One region of the Bradyrhizobium sp. USDA 3240 genome, then DNA from elsewhere that is predicted to be linked to it. Evidence: predicted binding sites of a transcription regulator. Region 1 holds the regulator's gene; each other region holds the start of a gene.
What was found. The regulator PhoB, encoded in region 1, activates phosphate uptake and scavenging genes when phosphate is short. The targets are predictions, from matches to a motif close to TGTCATNNANCTGTCAT.
Positions count from the first base shown of each region.

Region 2: ACVIGA_RS29745 (inorganic phosphate transporter) is a predicted target of PhoB. The motif match lies at 2,521-2,537, and genes of this name have one in related genera.
Region 3: phnF (phosphonate metabolism transcriptional regulator PhnF) is a predicted target of PhoB. The motif match lies at 2,019-2,035, and genes of this name have one in related genera.
Region 4: ACVIGA_RS22585 (DUF2794 domain-containing protein) is a predicted target of PhoB. The motif match lies at 2,160-2,176, and genes of this name have one in related genera.

Region 1 covers NZ_JBSSGD010000002.1:3,504,628-3,508,743, forward strand. The annotation lists gene ACVIGA_RS17310 (IS110 family transposase) at 1-376, opposite strand, end outside; partial or broken gene ACVIGA_RS17315 (IS30 family transposase) at 663-1,652, shown strand; gene phoB (phosphate regulon transcriptional regulator PhoB) at 1,707-2,417, opposite strand; gene phoU (phosphate signaling complex protein PhoU) at 2,548-3,264, opposite strand; gene pstB (phosphate ABC transporter ATP-binding protein PstB) at 3,276-4,094, opposite strand; gene pstA (phosphate ABC transporter permease PstA) at 4,091-4,116, opposite strand, start outside.
Region 2 covers NZ_JBSSGD010000002.1:6,156,201-6,160,316, reverse strand. The annotation lists gene ACVIGA_RS29755 (GCG_CRPN prefix-to-repeats domain-containing protein) at 67-312, shown strand; gene ACVIGA_RS29750 (Crp/Fnr family transcriptional regulator) at 404-772, opposite strand; gene ACVIGA_RS29745 (inorganic phosphate transporter) at 836-2,458, opposite strand; gene ACVIGA_RS29740 (DUF5413 family protein) at 2,743-3,177, opposite strand; gene ACVIGA_RS29735 (hypothetical protein) at 3,216-3,383, opposite strand; gene ACVIGA_RS29730 (hypothetical protein) at 3,376-4,116, opposite strand, start outside.
Region 3 covers NZ_JBSSGD010000002.1:6,679,448-6,683,563, reverse strand. The annotation lists gene ACVIGA_RS32355 (carbon-phosphorus lyase complex subunit PhnI) at 1-869, opposite strand, end outside; gene phnH (phosphonate C-P lyase system protein PhnH) at 873-1,481, opposite strand; gene phnG (phosphonate C-P lyase system protein PhnG) at 1,486-1,947, opposite strand; gene phnF (phosphonate metabolism transcriptional regulator PhnF) at 2,064-2,789, shown strand; gene phnE (phosphonate ABC transporter, permease protein PhnE) at 2,868-3,716, opposite strand; gene phnE (phosphonate ABC transporter, permease protein PhnE) at 3,713-4,116, opposite strand, start outside.
Region 4 covers NZ_JBSSGD010000002.1:4,624,730-4,628,845, forward strand. The annotation lists gene acnA (aconitate hydratase AcnA) at 1-707, shown strand, start outside; gene ACVIGA_RS22580 (DUF1223 domain-containing protein) at 932-1,693, shown strand; gene ACVIGA_RS22585 (DUF2794 domain-containing protein) at 2,240-2,611, shown strand; gene ACVIGA_RS22590 (N-acetyltransferase family protein) at 2,728-3,258, opposite strand; gene ACVIGA_RS22595 (Bax inhibitor-1/YccA family protein) at 3,358-4,116, opposite strand, start outside.

The sequences.
Region 1 (4,116 bases):
TCGCCAAGGCGTTGCGTGCAGGATCGGCGACCTGCTCGGGGGCGGGCTGCATGGCCCGCGCAAAGGCTGCCAGCATCCGCGCATCGATCGGATCGGTCTTGGCGAGCAGGCCGCTAGCCCGTGCAAAGTCGCGGGCACGGGCCGGGTTGATCCGTGCGAACTGGATCCCGGCCTGACGTAGCGCCTCGCGAAGCGCGAGGTCATAGATACCCGTCGCCTCGAAGACGACCAGCGCATCGCATTGCCAACGCGCCACCTGCTGTGTGATGGCCTGTGTCGCGTTGGCAATGCGCCTCGGCACGCCGTCAGCCTCATCAAAGATATCGAGGTGTTTTTTGGAGATGTCGATTCCGACGTAACGAAGAGCTATGATCACGGTGCCTGTCCCTGTGATGCGAGGTCTGTTGGCGCAGCCTCGTGCAACTGTTCAGGTTTGTAGATGGAACGGGCGGGAGACCGAGCCGGCTCACGGCGTCAAGCGCCAAGGACCCAACGGCTTCCCGCCCACCCCATCATGACAGACTTCCAAGACACAGGGACCCATAACCACGAATGGGTGTTGTTAGAAAGCCGTCTAGCCGCGTGCCGATTGCGACGGCCGCGGCGTATGGGTCCCCTGAGTTCACAAACGAAGTGCAACACTTCCTTGAGGAGGTGTTGCCATGGGGCGGACTTACAAGCAGCTCTCTCTGGACGACCGATGCGAGATTGCCTGTCTATCGGCCAATGGCAGCTCGGTCCGGCAAATCGCGGCAGCTCTGGATCGCTCGCCATCAACAATCTCTCGGGAACTGAGCCGTAATCGGAGCGTTCAGGCTGGCTACAAGCCAAATTATGCCCAGCAACAGATGCGAGCGCGGCGCTGGACGGGCGGACGCCTCGAACGGGAGCCCGTCCTGCGCCGCGCGGTGTTGCAACGCCTTCGCCGAGGTTGGTCGCCGGAGCAGATCGCCGGCCGGCTGGCCCGCGAGTGCGGGCACAAGGTGATCTCCCACGAGACCATCTACCGCTTCATCTATGGCCAACTCAGGCGCACCACGAACTTCAACTGGCGACGCTACCTGCCGCGCGCCAAGAGCAAGCGCGGCCTCCGCGGCAAGCGAGGCGGCAGCCCCGCAAGCTTCATCGAAGGCCGTGTTTCCCTGGCAAATCGGCCCCTTGAGGTTGCCGACCGTAGCGTCGCCGGGCATTGGGAGGCCGATTTGATGATGTTCTCGAAGTACGGTCAGGCCGTGCTGACCGTGCATGAGCGCACCTCTCGCCTGCTGCTCGGCATCCGCCTTGCCAGCAAGGTTGCGCGCGGTGTCGCACGCCATCTCGTCCGCTTCTTCGCTGCCCTTCCACAAGAGCTGCGCCAGACCGTCACCTTCGACAACGGCACCGAGTTTGCCGGTCACCTGGCGCTACATCGCCTCTCGATCGAGACCTTCTTCTGCGATCCCCACGCGCCCTGGCAGAAGGGTGGTATCGAGAACGCCATCGGCAGGATGCGCCGCTTCATCCCTCGCAAAACGGATCTCGTAACCCTCTCGACCGCCAGATTCCGCCAGTTCATCGCCACCTACAACAACACCCCACGCAAATCCCTTGACTACCGCACGCCTGCGGAGTCCTTTGCCGATCAAGTGTTGCACTTCGAGTGTGAATCCACCTCCCGGCTTTCGCCGGGACGACGGCGTGTTGCGGTCTATGATCACTGCACAGCCTTACGGCTGCGGCTCGGCCTTCGCGAAGCGGTCGTCGAGCGCGTAGCCGGCACCGCGCACGGTGCGGATCGGATCCTGCTCGCGGCCCGGATTGAGCAGCTTGCGCAGGCGGCCGATATGCACGTCGACGGTACGCTCATCGATGTAGATGTCGCGGCCCCAGACGCTGTCGAGCAGCTGTTCGCGGCTGAACACGCGGCCGGGATGCTCGAGGAAGAATTCGAGCAGCCGGTACTCGGTCGGACCGAGATCGATCGGACGTCCCGAGCGCGCCACGCGGCGCTTTTCGCGGTCGAGCTCGATGTCGCCATAGGTCAGCACGGTCGCAAGCCGTTCCGGGCTCGCACGGCGCAGCAGGCCCTTCACCCGCGCCAGCAGTTCCGGCACCGAGAACGGCTTGACGATGTAGTCGTCGGCGCCGGTGGCAAGCCCGCGCACGCGCTCGCTCTCCTCGCCGCGCGCGGTCAGCATGATGATCGGAAGCTGCTTGGTCTCGGGCCGCGCCCGCAGGCGGCGGCACAGCTCGATGCCGGACAGGCCCGGCAGCATCCAGTCCAGTACCACGAGGTCGGGAACGCGCTCCTTCAGGCGGGTGTCGGCATCGTCGCCGCGCCCCACCGTCTCGACATCGTAGCCTTCCGCATCGAGGTTGTAGCGCAACAGTGTCGTCAGCGCTTCCTCGTCTTCGACTACCAGAATGCGTGCGCTCATCGGTTTAAGTTCTCTCTCTGTGATGATCCGTTGCCCAGACGCAAACCGAAACGCTTACTTTCCTGAGCACAACCCCCGCGGAAACGACTTGTCGTGAAGACAATCCGGCTCCGCGCCTGCGGATCATGTCCTAGGTACCCGGCACCGTGGTGGCAAAGTTGGTCATGTCGCCCTTCGGGCGCTTGTCGGTGATCTGCTGGCCCTCGATCATGTAGAACACCGTCTCGGCGATGTTGGTGGCGTGATCGCCGATCCGCTCGATGTTCTTGGCGCAGAACATCAGATGGATACAGAACGAGATGTTGCGCGGATCCTCCATCATGTAGGTCAAGAGCTCGCGGAACAGCGAGGTGCAGATCGCATCGACCTCCTCGTCGCCCTTCCAGACGTTCATCGCCGCCGGCAGATCGTGCGCGGCATAGGCGTCGAGCACCGACTTGACCTGCGACAGCACGAGGTCGGTCATGTGCTCCAGGCCGCGGATCAGCTTCAGCGGCTGGAAATCGCTCTCCAGCGCCGCGACGCGCTTGCCCATGTTCTTGGCGAGGTCGCCGATCCGCTCGAGGTCGGTGGCGACGCGCATCGCGCTGACGATTTCGCGCAGGTCGATTGCCATCGGCTGGCGGCGGGCGATCGTCAGCACCGCGCGCTCTTCGATGACGCGTTGCAGATTGTCGATTTCGATGTCGGCGGCGACCACGCGCTTGCCGAGCGCGACGTCGCGACGGATCAGCGCGTCGACCGACTCGGTGATCATCCGCTCGACGAGGCCGCCCATCTCGGCGACCAGGCGAGTCAACTCCTGCAGGTCGCTGTCGAATGCCTTGGCGGTATGTTCAGAAGCCATCTTGTATCTCCTCAGCCGAACCGGCCGGTGATGTAATCCTGAGTCCGTCGATCGCTCGGCGAGGTGAATATCTTGTTGGTGTCGTCGAACTCGATCAGCTCGCCGAGATACATGAAGGCGGTCTTGTCGGAGACGCGCGCCGCCTGCTGCATATTGTGGGTGACGATCGCGATCGTGTAGTCCTCTGAGAGTTCCTGGATCAGCTCCTCGACCTTGGCGGTCGAGATCGGATCGAGCGCCGAGCACGGCTCGTCGAACAGGATCACCTCGGGCCGCACCGCCACGGTGCGCGCGATGCACAGGCGCTGCTGCTGGCCGCCGGAGAGCGACAGGCCGGAGGCGTTCAGCTTGTCCTTGACCTCGTTCCACAGCGCGCCGCCGCGCAGCGCCTTCTCGACCCGATCGTCCATCTCGGACTTCGAGATCTTCTCGTAGAGGCGGATGCCGAAGGCGATGTTCTCGTAGATCGTCATCGGGAACGGCGTCGGCTTCTGGAAAACCATACCGACCCGCGCGCGCAGCAAATTGAGGTCGAGCTTGGGATCGAGAATATTGGTCTGGTCCAGCATCAGCTGGCCGACCGCGCGCTGGCCCGGATAAAGGTCGTACATCCGGTTGAAGATCCGCAGCAGGGTCGACTTGCCGCAGCCCGACGGGCCGATGAACGCCGTGACGCGGTTGGTGCCGAGCGTCAGGTTGATGTTCTTCAGCGCGTGGTGCTCGCCGTAATAGAAGTTGAGGTTGCGCACCGTGACTTTCGGCGGCGCTTCCGGCAGCGGAACCTGGGGAACGTGGCTCGCGACGGTCGTGGAGACGGAAAGCTCGGTCATTTTGTGGCCCTTTCGGCACCAA
Region 2 (4,116 bases), 2.7 Mb from region 1:
GAGAAGCGCAGCAAATTTTTGAAGAGATCAACGAATGATTTTTGACATCAGCAAAGGACGACACTCATGACCAGATTGATTGCAGCCGCCTTCCTTCTTGCGACACTCGGCAGCGCCGGCGCCATGCCGCTCGCGCCCGTTACCACCACCCCGAATTCCGATGTCATCGCGGTCGCCGGTGGCTGCGGCGGCGGCTGGCATCGCGGTCCCTATGGCGGCTGCCGCCGCAACTACGCGCGGCCGTGGATGCATGCCTGTCCGCGCGGCTGGTATCTCGGTCCCGGCGGCCGCTGCCGCGCCAACGGCACCTGAGCATTTCAGCATCCAGGCCTTTTGCATCACGCCGGCGGCGGACGGAAACGTCCGCCGCTTTTGCTTTCGATCCACTTCGCTCGAAAACGCTCTAGAAGACGCCCTTGTTCATGGTTCTGAGCCGCTGGGCCAGCGTCCTCATCACCTTCAGCGCAAAATGCGGCGTCTGGCTGACGAGGAAGAGAAACTGCTTTTCCGAGACCGGGACGAGCTCGACATCGGTGAGCGCCGTGGCGGTCGCACTCCTCGGCTCGTTGTCGATCAATGCCATTTCGCCAAAGATCGTATCGGCCGGCAGGTCCGTTATGGTCTTGTTGCCGACCTGAATGCGCACATAGCCGCTCTTGATCACGAACAGCTCGTTGGCCTGCTCGCCCTCGCGAAAGAAAATGCCGCCGGCCCGGACCAGGCGCGTTTCGATATCGTTGCCTGTCAGAAGGCTGAAGCTCGCATCTGCCACTCGAAATTCCTTTCCCCGAACCCGGATGCAGATCTCATGCATCCGGTTGTCTTGCTGCTCCGGCTAAAATAGATGCGCGAAAACGAAGTAGAGTACGCCCGAGATCAGCATCGCCACCGGCAGGGTCAGAACCCAGGCCATCGCGATGTTGCGGATTGTCGACCATTGCAGACCGGACCCGTTCGCGGTCATGGTGCCTGCGATGCCGGACGACAGCACATGCGTCGTCGACACCGGCAAGCCGTATCCATCTGCCGCGGCGATGGTCGCCGCCGCCGTGATCTCGGCGCAGGCACCCTGCGCATAAGTCAGATGGGTCTTGCCGATCTTCTCACCCACCGTCACGACGATTCGCTTCCAGCCAACCATCGTGCCGAGCCCGAGCGCGATGGCGACCGCAATCTTCACCCAGGACGGAATGAATTTGGTCGCGGCGTCCAGCGAGCCCTTGTAGCGATTGAGCGTCGCGATATCGGCATCGCTCAGTCCGCTGTCGCTGCTCTTCATCAGCGAGCGCAACGCCTCCGATACCAGATACATGTCGTTACGCGTGTTGCCGACGGTCTCGGCCGGGAATTTTGCCAGCGAACCGTACTGCACGACCTGGTCGCTGATTTCGCCGACGAGAACGGCGAGTGACGGATAGGTGTCGTCGGTGAGCTGCCGAAGCGCGATGTAGTTCGTCACCGCCGGACGCGGATTGCCCGTCACCTTGCGATCGGCGCCCCTGCTCTCGATCACCTTGCTCGCCGCCGCCGAATTCGCGGTGAATGCCGCGATCTGGCTCGCAGGCATCGCGCGGTTGAGAGCGTAGGCGGTTGGGACCACGCCGATCAGGATGAGCATAATGAGACCCATGCCTTTCTGACCGTCGTTCGATCCGTGAAAGAAGCTGACCAGAGTGCAGGTCAGGATCAGGACGCCGCGAATCCACCATGGCGGCGGCTGATCGCCTTTCGGCTCGCCGAACAGCGCCGGCGTTGCCCGCAACAGTGCGGTTTTCAGCCCGTAGAGCAGGATGGCAGCGAGCGCAAATCCGAACAGCGGCGACAGCAGCAGCGCCTTGCCGGTGTTGACGGCCTGCGACCAATCCACGCCGGACGTCCCCTCCCGTCCGTGCATCAGGGCGTTCGCGATCCCCACGCCCATGATCGATCCGATCAGGGTGTGCGAACTCGAGGCCGGCAAGCCAAAATACCAGGTGCCCACGTTCCAGATGATGGCCGCGATCAGAAGCGCAAACACCATGGCGAAACCGGCGCTGCTGCCGACCTGAAGGATCAGTTCGACCGGCAACAACGAGACGATGCCGAAGGCGACGGCGCCACTGGAGAGAAGCACGCCAATCAGGTTGAAGAGGCCCGACCAGACCACGGCAATGTGAGCCGGCATCGAGCGCGTGTAGATCACGGTCGCGACGGCGTTCGCCGTGTCGTGAAAGCCGTTGACGAATTCGAAGCCGAGCGAGATCAGGAGCGCCACGAACAGCAGCAGGAACGCCGCATACGAGGTCTTGCCGGCGCCCGTCGCGCCAACGTCCGCGTAGATGCTGTAGGCCACGAACAGCAGCGCGGCGCCGATCACGCCGAGATAGATGATGCCGGTGAGAGGATGAAAGCCCTTCTCGAGATCTGGGCCGCGGCGCCGCGCGGGCTCGATCGAACCAGGTAACGCTACATCGCTCATATGATCGCCCTCACGGCCGCGGGAGGACAAAAGCGGCCATGTGACATTGGGACTACGCTTACATGACGCCCGTGTGACAGTTCCATGAAAGACGCTGCGCGCGACTTGCGGCGGGCGCCTAATATATTGACAAGATTACTCTAATAGCGCGAGCCGCTGGTCGCCATGCGTTAGACACGGCTTCCTGTCCGGCTACGATGCGCTCATTGCGCCGACCGGTTAGAAATCGCCGATCGCGTCAAAGCCGGCAACTTCTGCTTTCCAAAAAACAATGGGCACACGCGCTAATGCTGGGATGCCGGCGTCGCCGGCACGTGCTGCTCTTCGGCATATTTGTGCGCCAGCCAGGACGTGATCACGCCCGGGATGAAGCCGACCAGTCCGTAGAGGATGAACTGCACGGCGCCGCTTTCGGAGCCGTGCGAGGCGTAGGTCAGCGCCGCGCCGACGAACGCCACGAGGCCTACGATCAGCATCCGCACCGTCGGCGTGATCCGGCGCATGTGCATCAGGATGTCGTCGATCGCGCCGAACATCAGCGACGGCACGATGCCGAACAGATAATTGTATTGCAGCGACTTCACGAACACGACGAGCAGCTTCGCCACTTCGCCGCCATTGGTCTCGGTCCAGTAGCCGGACTGATAGGTGGTCATGAGCAGCAGCAGGAAGCCCCCGATGAACGGCCCGATGGCTGCGAAGATCAGATAGCGTTTCATGGCGTGCCCCTGCCCGACATCAGGCGAGTGTAACGCAGTCACGCGACGGTTCTAGGGAAAATCGAAAGCGCCCCGCAATGTTCCGGGATCATCGCGTCGATGCGCTGCAACAGCCAGACTTCGCTTCGCTGCGATACGGAATCGCCCGGACGCAGCCGGGCGATGAGATCGTGCGAACCGAGGTGAGCGCTGAAGCCTTTACTCACCCCACGCCGCGAAGGCGTCGTTGAAGGCGCGCTCGCCGGGGGCGCCCTTTTCGATCGCGATGATGGCGCGGCGCTGGTTGGTGTAGACCAGTGGCACATCGAACCAGGAGCGCTCCTTCAGGAGCTGCAGATTGCGCGAACGGTCAGCGTCGACATTGGAGAGGCCGACCAGGAAGAAGCCGTCGGTGACCTTGACCGCGAGCCCGGCCAGCGGCGTGCCGCGGGCCTGCTCGTTGGACTTCATCAGGATGCCCGGCACATTGCCGACGCCGCCATTGGCGAAGTCCTGCGGCAGGATGAAGGTCAATTCCGCGGTATGGCTTGCCGGCAGCGATGAATCGGTGTTGCGGCGGAACGACATCGTCATCTTGAACTTGCGATCGGGGATGTCGATGTCGGCGCGCACGGCGATGTCGGGCTTCTGGTTGCCCGATCCCTTGACCTGCTCGGTGCGCCAGACCACCGAACCGACATATTGCTTACCCTTCGGATCCGACGGGTCCTCGTCATAGAGCACCACGCGCTGCGCCACCGGCGCGACCGGCTCGCCCGACGACGACGGCTGGCCGACGCGGTCGGTGATCTTCTTGCTCGAAGGCGTCGCCGCGGCATCCTTCGGCGCCTCGACGGGGGCGGAGGATTTGAACAGGCTGCTGACAAAGGTCAGGGCCGGCTTGCCCCAGACCAGGCCGGCGCCGGCCAGGATCAGCAGGACGCCGATCACGAACACGGT
Region 3 (4,116 bases), 3.2 Mb from region 1:
GCCATCGACATGGTCTTGCGCTCGCTCTGACCGAAGGCGAGGCCATAGCCGCGGGTGAAGCACGGCGCCTCGGTGGTCGAGCCCTTGAACTGGTTGACCATCTGGCATTCGGTGAGCTCGATCGAGCCGAGCGGCACCGCAAAGCCGACGTCTTCGGCCGAGAATTCGACCTCGACCTCGCCGAAGCGGATCTCGCCGGCGAAGGGATGATTGCGGCCGTAGCCGCGCTGCGTCGAATAGCCGAGCGCGAGCAGAAATCCCTCGTCGCCGCGCGCCAGATTCTGCAGCCGCAGATCGCGATCGGCCGGGAAGTTCAGCGGCTCGCGCGTGAGGTCGCCGACCGGCGTGTCGCTATCCGCCTGCGGCGACGATTCGATCAAGCCGTCGCGGCCGAGAATGTCGGTGACCCGCGGCGTTGCCGCCTGCGACGCTTCCGCGGTCGCCGGCTGCTCCGGCACAAACCCTTCCGCGAGCTGCGGATCGAGCAGGCGATGGGTGTAGTCGAAGGTCGGCCCCAAGATCTGACCGCCCGGAACGTCCTTGAAGGTCGAGGAGATGCGCCGCCGCACCAACATCTCGCTGGTGTTGACCGGTTCGGTGGTGCCGAAACGCGGCAGCGTGGCGCGGAAGGCGCGAACCAGGAAGATCGCCTCGATCATGTCGCCCCGCGCCTGCTTGATCGCGAGCGCCGCGAGTTCGCGATCGTAGAGCGAGCCTTCGGTCATCACGCGGTCGACGCCGAGCGCGAGCTGCTCGGAGATCTGCGCCAGCGTCACCTCGGGCACATCGCGATCGCCGCGCCGCTCATGCGCCAGCAGCCGATGGGCGTTCTCGATGGCGCGCTCGCCTCCCTTGACGGCTACATACATCGCTCACACTCCGCTTGCGATCAGCCGCGTGGTACGCGGGATCGCGACAATCTTGTCGTCATGGACCAGCACGACGTCGATGCCGCGCGGGAACAGGACTTCATTGATCGACAGTCGCTGGAACAGGTCGCGCGGCTTGATCATCGCCTGCAACACCGCGCTGCCGTCGATGCCGGGCCCCTTCAGCTCGAAGGCCGGGCCCTGCGTCAGACTGTCGACCTGCAGGATCAGCGTGGTCGACCGGTCAGGATATTCGCTGCTGCCGAACGCGAAACGCTCGAGCGCCGGCAGGTTCGCCGCATCACCGATCAGCGCGAAGCTTGCGATCGCGGAATCCGTAACCACCGGCGCGCTGGCGTGAAACTTCAGCCAGCGCGCGACATCCGGCGTTGCCGACATCGCGGCATCGAGCCAGATCGGCGTGTCGTGATCGAACAGCGTCAGCGCGATCGCGGCCGAGCCGCGCATCATGCCGGCGGGCGTTCCGACATCAGCGGCGACGCGCTGCACGCTGCCCGGGCGCGCCATCGCATCCATCACGGAGCGAAACGTGGATTGTGCCGACAGCACCTTGTCGGCGAAGCCTGCGGGCATTTCGGCAATCGTCGTCATTGCATCACCCCTCACCGCGCACCATCGTGTAGAAATCAACCCGCGTCGCCGCGGTCTCGGCGGCCTTGCGGGCGCGTTCGGCATTCATGGTGACACGCAGCGGCGCGATCACCTTCGCTTCGACCTCGCCGGACAGCTCCGCGGATTGCACCATGGCGTCGCACAGTGCGATCATTTGCGCTTTGTGCGCGTCGCGGCCGAGCGTGTAGCCGAAGCCGACCTCGCCGGTCACAAGCCGCACTGCCGCGCGCGACACCGTCGCCTCGCCGAGATTGAATGGCGCACCGTCACCGCCGATCCGCCCGCGCATCATCACGAGGCCGTTCTCCGGCTCGCGCAGGTTCTCATGGCTGGGCACCGCGATCGCCGCCAGCCTGCCTGCGATGTCGGCCGCAGCGGAATGCGCCAGCACCGTCATCGCGGCCTTGCGCTGGGCCTGTTTGCTGTCTGGTCCGGTCGAACTCATGGTCGGATTCATGGGCAACCTTGCTTGCATCAAGTTGTCTATGATAATAGACAACTTGATAGCCGAGCGCCATGACTGTTTCGTGACAAACCGAAGATTTCTGGTATCACCGCGCCATGAGCATGCAGGAAAGTTCTGGCGTCGCCTTGTGGCGGCAAGTCGCTGACGGCATCGAGCGCGGCATCGCCGACGGCCGCTTTGCTGCGGGCGAAAAGCTGCCCGGCGAGATGGAGATCGCCGAGACTTACCGGGTCAACCGCCACACGGTGCGGCGGGCGCTCGCCGCATTGGCGGAGCGCGGCCTGGTGCGCGCCGAGCGCGGCAGCGGCACCTATGTCGAAGCTCAGCGCCTTGCCTATCCGCTACGCTCACGCACGCGATTCTCCGAGATCGTCGGCGCCGGCGGCCACGAGCCGCGCGGCCAACTGATCGATGCAGGCAGCGACGTCGCCAATCGCGAGATCGCGCGCGAGCTCGGCCTGAAGATCGGTGCGCCGCTGATCCGGATCGAGGCGGTGCGGCTCGCCGACCGGACGCCGATCTGTGTTTCGACTACCTGGCTGTCGGCCGAGCGGTTTCCCGATGCCGGCAGCGTATTCGCCGATGTTCGCTCGATGACCAAGCTGCTCGGGCATTACGGCGTGAGGGACTACCGCCGCGCCTCGACCCGAATTACCGCGGCGATTGCCGATGCGACCGACGCTGCACGGCTCGATTTGCCGCTGGGCCGGCCGGTGCTGGTGGTCGACGCCACCGACGTCGACATGCTGGATCGCCCGCTGGTGACCAAACGCTCGCGCTTTGCCGCCGAGCGCGTCGAGTTTCTCGTCGAGAATAGCTGAGCGTGCCGCCACACTGACGGTGCACCGCTTTCGCGCCACCTTCTCCCACAAGGGGAGAAGGATTGAGCGCGCGGCAAGCTACACCACGGCCCGTTGCCCGATGATGGCAAAGCGCAGCTTGCTCGAGATGAAGTCGATCGCGGCGACCGCGATCAGGATCATCAGGATCAGGAACGACACCTTCTGCCATTCCAGCACGCGGATCTGCTCGGCGAGCTGTAGCCCGATGCCGCCGGCGCCGACGATGCCGATGATGGTGGCTGAACGGGTGTTCGACTCGATGAAATAGAGTACTTGGCCGGCGATCACCGGCAGCACCTGCGGCAGCAGGCCGAAGCGGATTTCATGCAGCGCGTTGCCGCCGGAGGCGCGGATGCCCTCGACCTGCTTGCGATCCGCCGCCTCGATCGCCTCGGAGAACAACTTTCCGAACGCGCCGAAGTCGGAGACCATGATCGCCAGCACGCCGGCGAACGGGCCGAGGCCGACGACGTTGATCCAGACCAGCGCCCAGATCAGCGTATCGACGCCACGGATCGAATCCAGGAAGCGGCGCACCGGAAAGCGGATCAGGTTCGAGGGGATGATGTTGCGCGCCGCCAGCAGGCTGACCGGCAACGCAAAGAGCGCCGCGAGCGTGGTCCCGAGCAGCGCGATCGACAGCGTCTCGCCGAGCGCCTGCATGTAGAGCGGGAACGATGCGCCGGGATTGGGCGGGATCATCATCATGGTGATCCAGCCGAGTTGGCTCATCCCCGTGATCAGCTCCGTCGGCGAAAAATCGAGATCGACCAGGCCGTAGACGAAGATCGCGACCGCCGCTGCGATCATCGCCGGCAGCGCCAGCCGCGCCGACGCCGGGCGCTCGAATACGCCGGGATATTTCGCACGCAGTTCCGCGGTGTCCGGCTTCGGCAGCTGGCTCATCGCCGGGTCTCCTTGCCGAACAGCCGGCCACGCAACCAGCCGGTCGAGATGTCGATGATGAAGACGGTGACGATGATGGTGACGAGAATGGCGCTGACGTCGGAATAGTAGAACTTGCGGATCGCGACCACGAGCTCCTGCCCGATGCCGCCGGCGCCGACGAAGCCCATCACCGACGCCTCGCGGACGTTGATCTCGAAGCGCAGCAGCGCGTAGCTGGCGTAGCCCGCCGAGACCTGCGGCAACACGGCAAAGCGCATGCAGGACAGCCAACTCGCGCCGGTGGAGCGGATGCCCTCGACCGGCTTCATGTCGGCATTCTCGACGATCTCGGCGAACAGCTTGCCGAGCGCCCCGGTGGTGTGGATCGCGATCGCCAGCACGCCGGCCATCGGCCCGA
Region 4 (4,116 bases), 1.1 Mb from region 1:
GGATCCTCGCGATGTTCGGCGACAAGATCACCACCGACCACATCTCGCCGGCCGGTTCGATCAAGCTGACCTCGCCCGCCGGCAAGTTCCTGAGCGAGCACCAGGTGCGCCCCGCCGACTTCAACCAGTACGGCACGCGGCGCGGCAACCATGAAGTGATGATGCGCGGCACCTTCGCCAACATCCGCATCAAGAACTTCATGCTGAAGGGCGCCGACGGCAATATTCCGGAAGGCGGTCTCACCAAGCACTGGCCCGACGGTGCACAGATGTCGATCTACGACGCGGCGATGAAGTACCAGCAGGAGAACGTGCCGCTGGTGGTGTTCGCCGGCGCCGAATACGGCAACGGCTCGTCGCGCGACTGGGCTGCGAAGGGCACCCGCCTGCTCGGCGTGCGCGCGGTGATCTGCCAGAGCTTCGAGCGCATCCACCGCTCCAACCTGGTCGGCATGGGCGTGCTTCCGCTCACCTTCCAGGACGGCACCTCGTGGTCCTCGCTCGGCCTCAAGGGCGACGAGAAAGTCACGATCCGCGGGCTGCAGGGCGATTTGAAGCCGCGGCAGACGCTGACGGCCGAGATCGTCTCCGCCGACGGCGGCAAGCGGGATGTCCCGCTGCTCTGCCGCATCGATACGCTGGACGAGCTCGATTACTATCGCAACGGCGGCATCCTGCATTACGTGCTGCGCAAACTCGCGGCCTAAGCCTTTTGTTTGAGCATGGTCTGCCCGGAAAACCGCTTCACACTTTTCCGGACCATGCTCTTGCGCGGATTTGTGATCGGTGCCTCACTGCTTAGTGAGTAGCGGCTAAAAAGAAGGCGGCCTATGACAGGGCCGCTTTCTCGCGTTTTGGGGCACGCAAGTTCAGGGACAGACTTCATGCTCCGTACAATTACGGATAGAAATCATCACGACTGGTTCGCAGTATGACAGCGATGATGGCCTATAATTCTATCTCGCGATGGTCCAGCGCCCTCGGTTTCTGCGCGATCGTCGCAATCATCCGCCCCGCTCACGCCGATCCGCGTGCTGTCGTCGAGCTCTTCACCTCGCAGGGATGCTCCTCCTGTCCGCCCGCGGACAAGATCATCGGGGAGCTTGCGAAGGACCCCAACGTCATCGCGCTGAGCATGCCGATCGACTATTGGGACTATCTCGGCTGGAAGGACACGCTGGCCGATTCCCGTTTCAGCGCGCGCCAGAAAGCCTACTCGCATGTGCGCGGCGATCGTGACGTCTACACGCCGCAGGCCGTGATCAACGGCTCCATGCATGTGATCGGCAGCGACCGTGCCAGCATCGAGAGCGCCATCAAGGACACCGAGAAGAGCGGCAACGTGATGTCGGTACCGGTGACGATGACGCTGAGCGGCAAGCAGATCAACGTGTCGGTCGCCGCGTCCAAATCGCCCGCAGTGTCGCGCGGTGAAGTCTGGATCTGCTCGATCTCGAAGTCGGTGCCGATCTCGATCTCGCGCGGCGAGAATCGCGGCCACGAGATCACGTACCACAACGTGGTGCGCAATCTCCTGAAGGTCGGTGACTGGAACGGCTCGTCCGGGAGCTGGACCGTGCCGCTGGAGAACATCACGCGCGATGGCGTCGATGCCGCGGCCGTCTACGTCCAGGACGGCAACCGCGACAAGCCGGGTCCGATGCTGGGCGCCGCATTCACCTCGCTTCACTAGCACTCCGCAGCGCTCGCGGGCGTCAGTCGCGTCGTTGGGCCGCACGCATGTAGCCGTGTGGCTCCGCGCGGCGGCAAGCGTGCATCCAGTGATTTGCTGAAAGGAAAGCGCCGAGGCTTCGCGCGCGCGTCTCGATCGCGCGTGATCGAGCAGGGCCCCAAAAACAAAAAGGACCAACTTTCGTTGGCCCAGTGTTGGGATTTGATTCCCCTGCGAACAGGCCCGATCCCGACGGCCCCGGGGGGCTGGGGGCTGAGGAATCCGGAACCGAAAGGACCGGGCCAACGCAGGATTTTCTTTTCGCAGGGCAGCGGGGCGGGCGATGGGCGGAAGTGGGGCAGCAATATGATTCCTCTAACGTTCCCGTGACTCTTCGGTTTTCCGGACAATCCGTCGCGCCTGACCGTGGTTAAGGGCTGGTTGCGTTGCGAATGGCCCCTTGCGGCGTTCTGCGCTTAGCGCAATCATGTCACTCACGTGACGATCCCGAAGTGGGGGCACCGGCCTTCGGAACCCGATCGTCACCGGGATAACAGGAGGCGCTCGATGAGTCTGAACTCGGAGGACACTGATCCGAGTGGGAATCGTGCCGCGGCGCGTCCCGCCGCCGCGACCCCTCAGCCCAACCGCGTGACATTCAATCGACTTGAGCTCAACCGCATTCTCAATCTCTACGGCCGCATGGTTGCCGATGGCGAGTGGCGCGATTATGCGATCGACTTCCTCAAGGACCGCGCCGTGTTCTCAGTGTTCCGGCGCGCATCCGAAGTGCCGATCTACCGGATCGAGAAGGATCCCCGGCTGGCGCGCAAGCAGGGCATGTACAGCGTGATTTCGGCGACCGGCCTGATCCTGCGCCGCGGCCACGAACTCGAACGGGTGCTGTTCGTGATCGATCGCAAGCTGTCGCTGGTGTAGGCGCGGCAACTCGGCGCTTCGTAGCCCGGATGAGCGAAGCGAAATCCGGGACAAGTTCATCGGCGGTTTCGGCGGCCCCGCATTGCGCTGCGCTCCATCCGGGCTATGTATCCCATTTAGTCCGCCGGCACCGTCGCCGCGCCTTCGCCGAGCGCGCGCTGCATCAGCACGGTGTCGAGCCAGCGGCCGAATTTCAGGCCGACATTCGGGAGCGTCCCGATCATCTGAAAGCCGCAGCGGCGGTGCAGGCCGATCGAGCCGGCATTGGCCTGGTCCCCGATCACCGCGATCATCTGGCGGAAGCCGCGTCCGTCGCATTCGGCGATCAGGCGCTCCATCAGCCTGAGGCCGATGCCGCGGCGATGGACCGCGGGATCCAGATAGACCGAGTTCTCGACCGTGAAGCGATAGGCCGGCCGCGGCCGGTAGGGGCCGGCATAGGCGTAGCCGGCGACGCGGCCGTCCAGCACGGCGACGAAATAGGGGAAGTCGCCATCGATCAGCGCCCGGTAGCGGCGGGTCATCTCGGCCAAGTCGGGCGGGATCAGCTCGAAGGTCGCGGTGCCGAAGCGCACCGCGTGCTCATAGATCGCGGTGATGGAGGGCAGGTCCGCCTCGGCGGTCGGCCTGATTTCCGGATCGGGCAGAGCAGGTGTGGACATGCCGCAAGCGTATTTTTGCCCTGCGCAAAAGAAAAGCCCCGGCCGCAAGGCCGGGGCTCTTATCGATCGGTTCGCTCGAGGCGCTTAGTCGCGCTGGCCGAGCAGCTGCAGCAGCAGCGTGAACAGGTTGATGAAGTTCAGGTAGAGCGACAGCGCACCAGTGATTGCCGCACGCTCTGCCGCCACGCCACCCTGCGAGGCGTAGCCGTAGATGTAGTCGTTCTTCAGCCGCTGGGTGTCCCAGGCGGTGAGGCCCGCGAACACCAGCACGCCGACCACCGAGACGATGAACTGCAGCGCCGAACTCGCCAGGAACAGGTTGACCAGGCTCGCGATGATGATGCCGATCAGACCCATGAACAGGAACGAGCCCATGCCGCTCATGTCACGCTTGGTGGTGTAGCCGTAGAGGCTCAGCGCACCGAACGTCGCCGCGGTGATGAAGAACACGCGCACGATCGAGGTGTGCGTGTACACCAGGAAGATCGACGACAGCGACAGGCCCATCAGCGCCGAGAACACCCAGAACAGCAGCTGGGCGGTCGCAGGCTGCAGGCGGTTGATGCCGGCCGAGATGACGAACACCATCGCCAGAGGGGCGAGGATGAACAGCCACTTCAGCGGGCTCACGAACATCGCGTAGCCGAACTGCGTCAGATAGGCGTTGCCGAACTTGGCAACGGCGGCGGACTGATCAGTGGTCACCGCACCCATGTAGACACCGAGCGCGGCCAAGCCGGTGATGGCGAGGCCGATGCTCATGTAGTTGTAGATGCGCAGCATGTAGGCGCGCAGACCGGCGTCGACGGCCGCAGCGTCAATGCGCCCGGCGGCCCGGCCGAA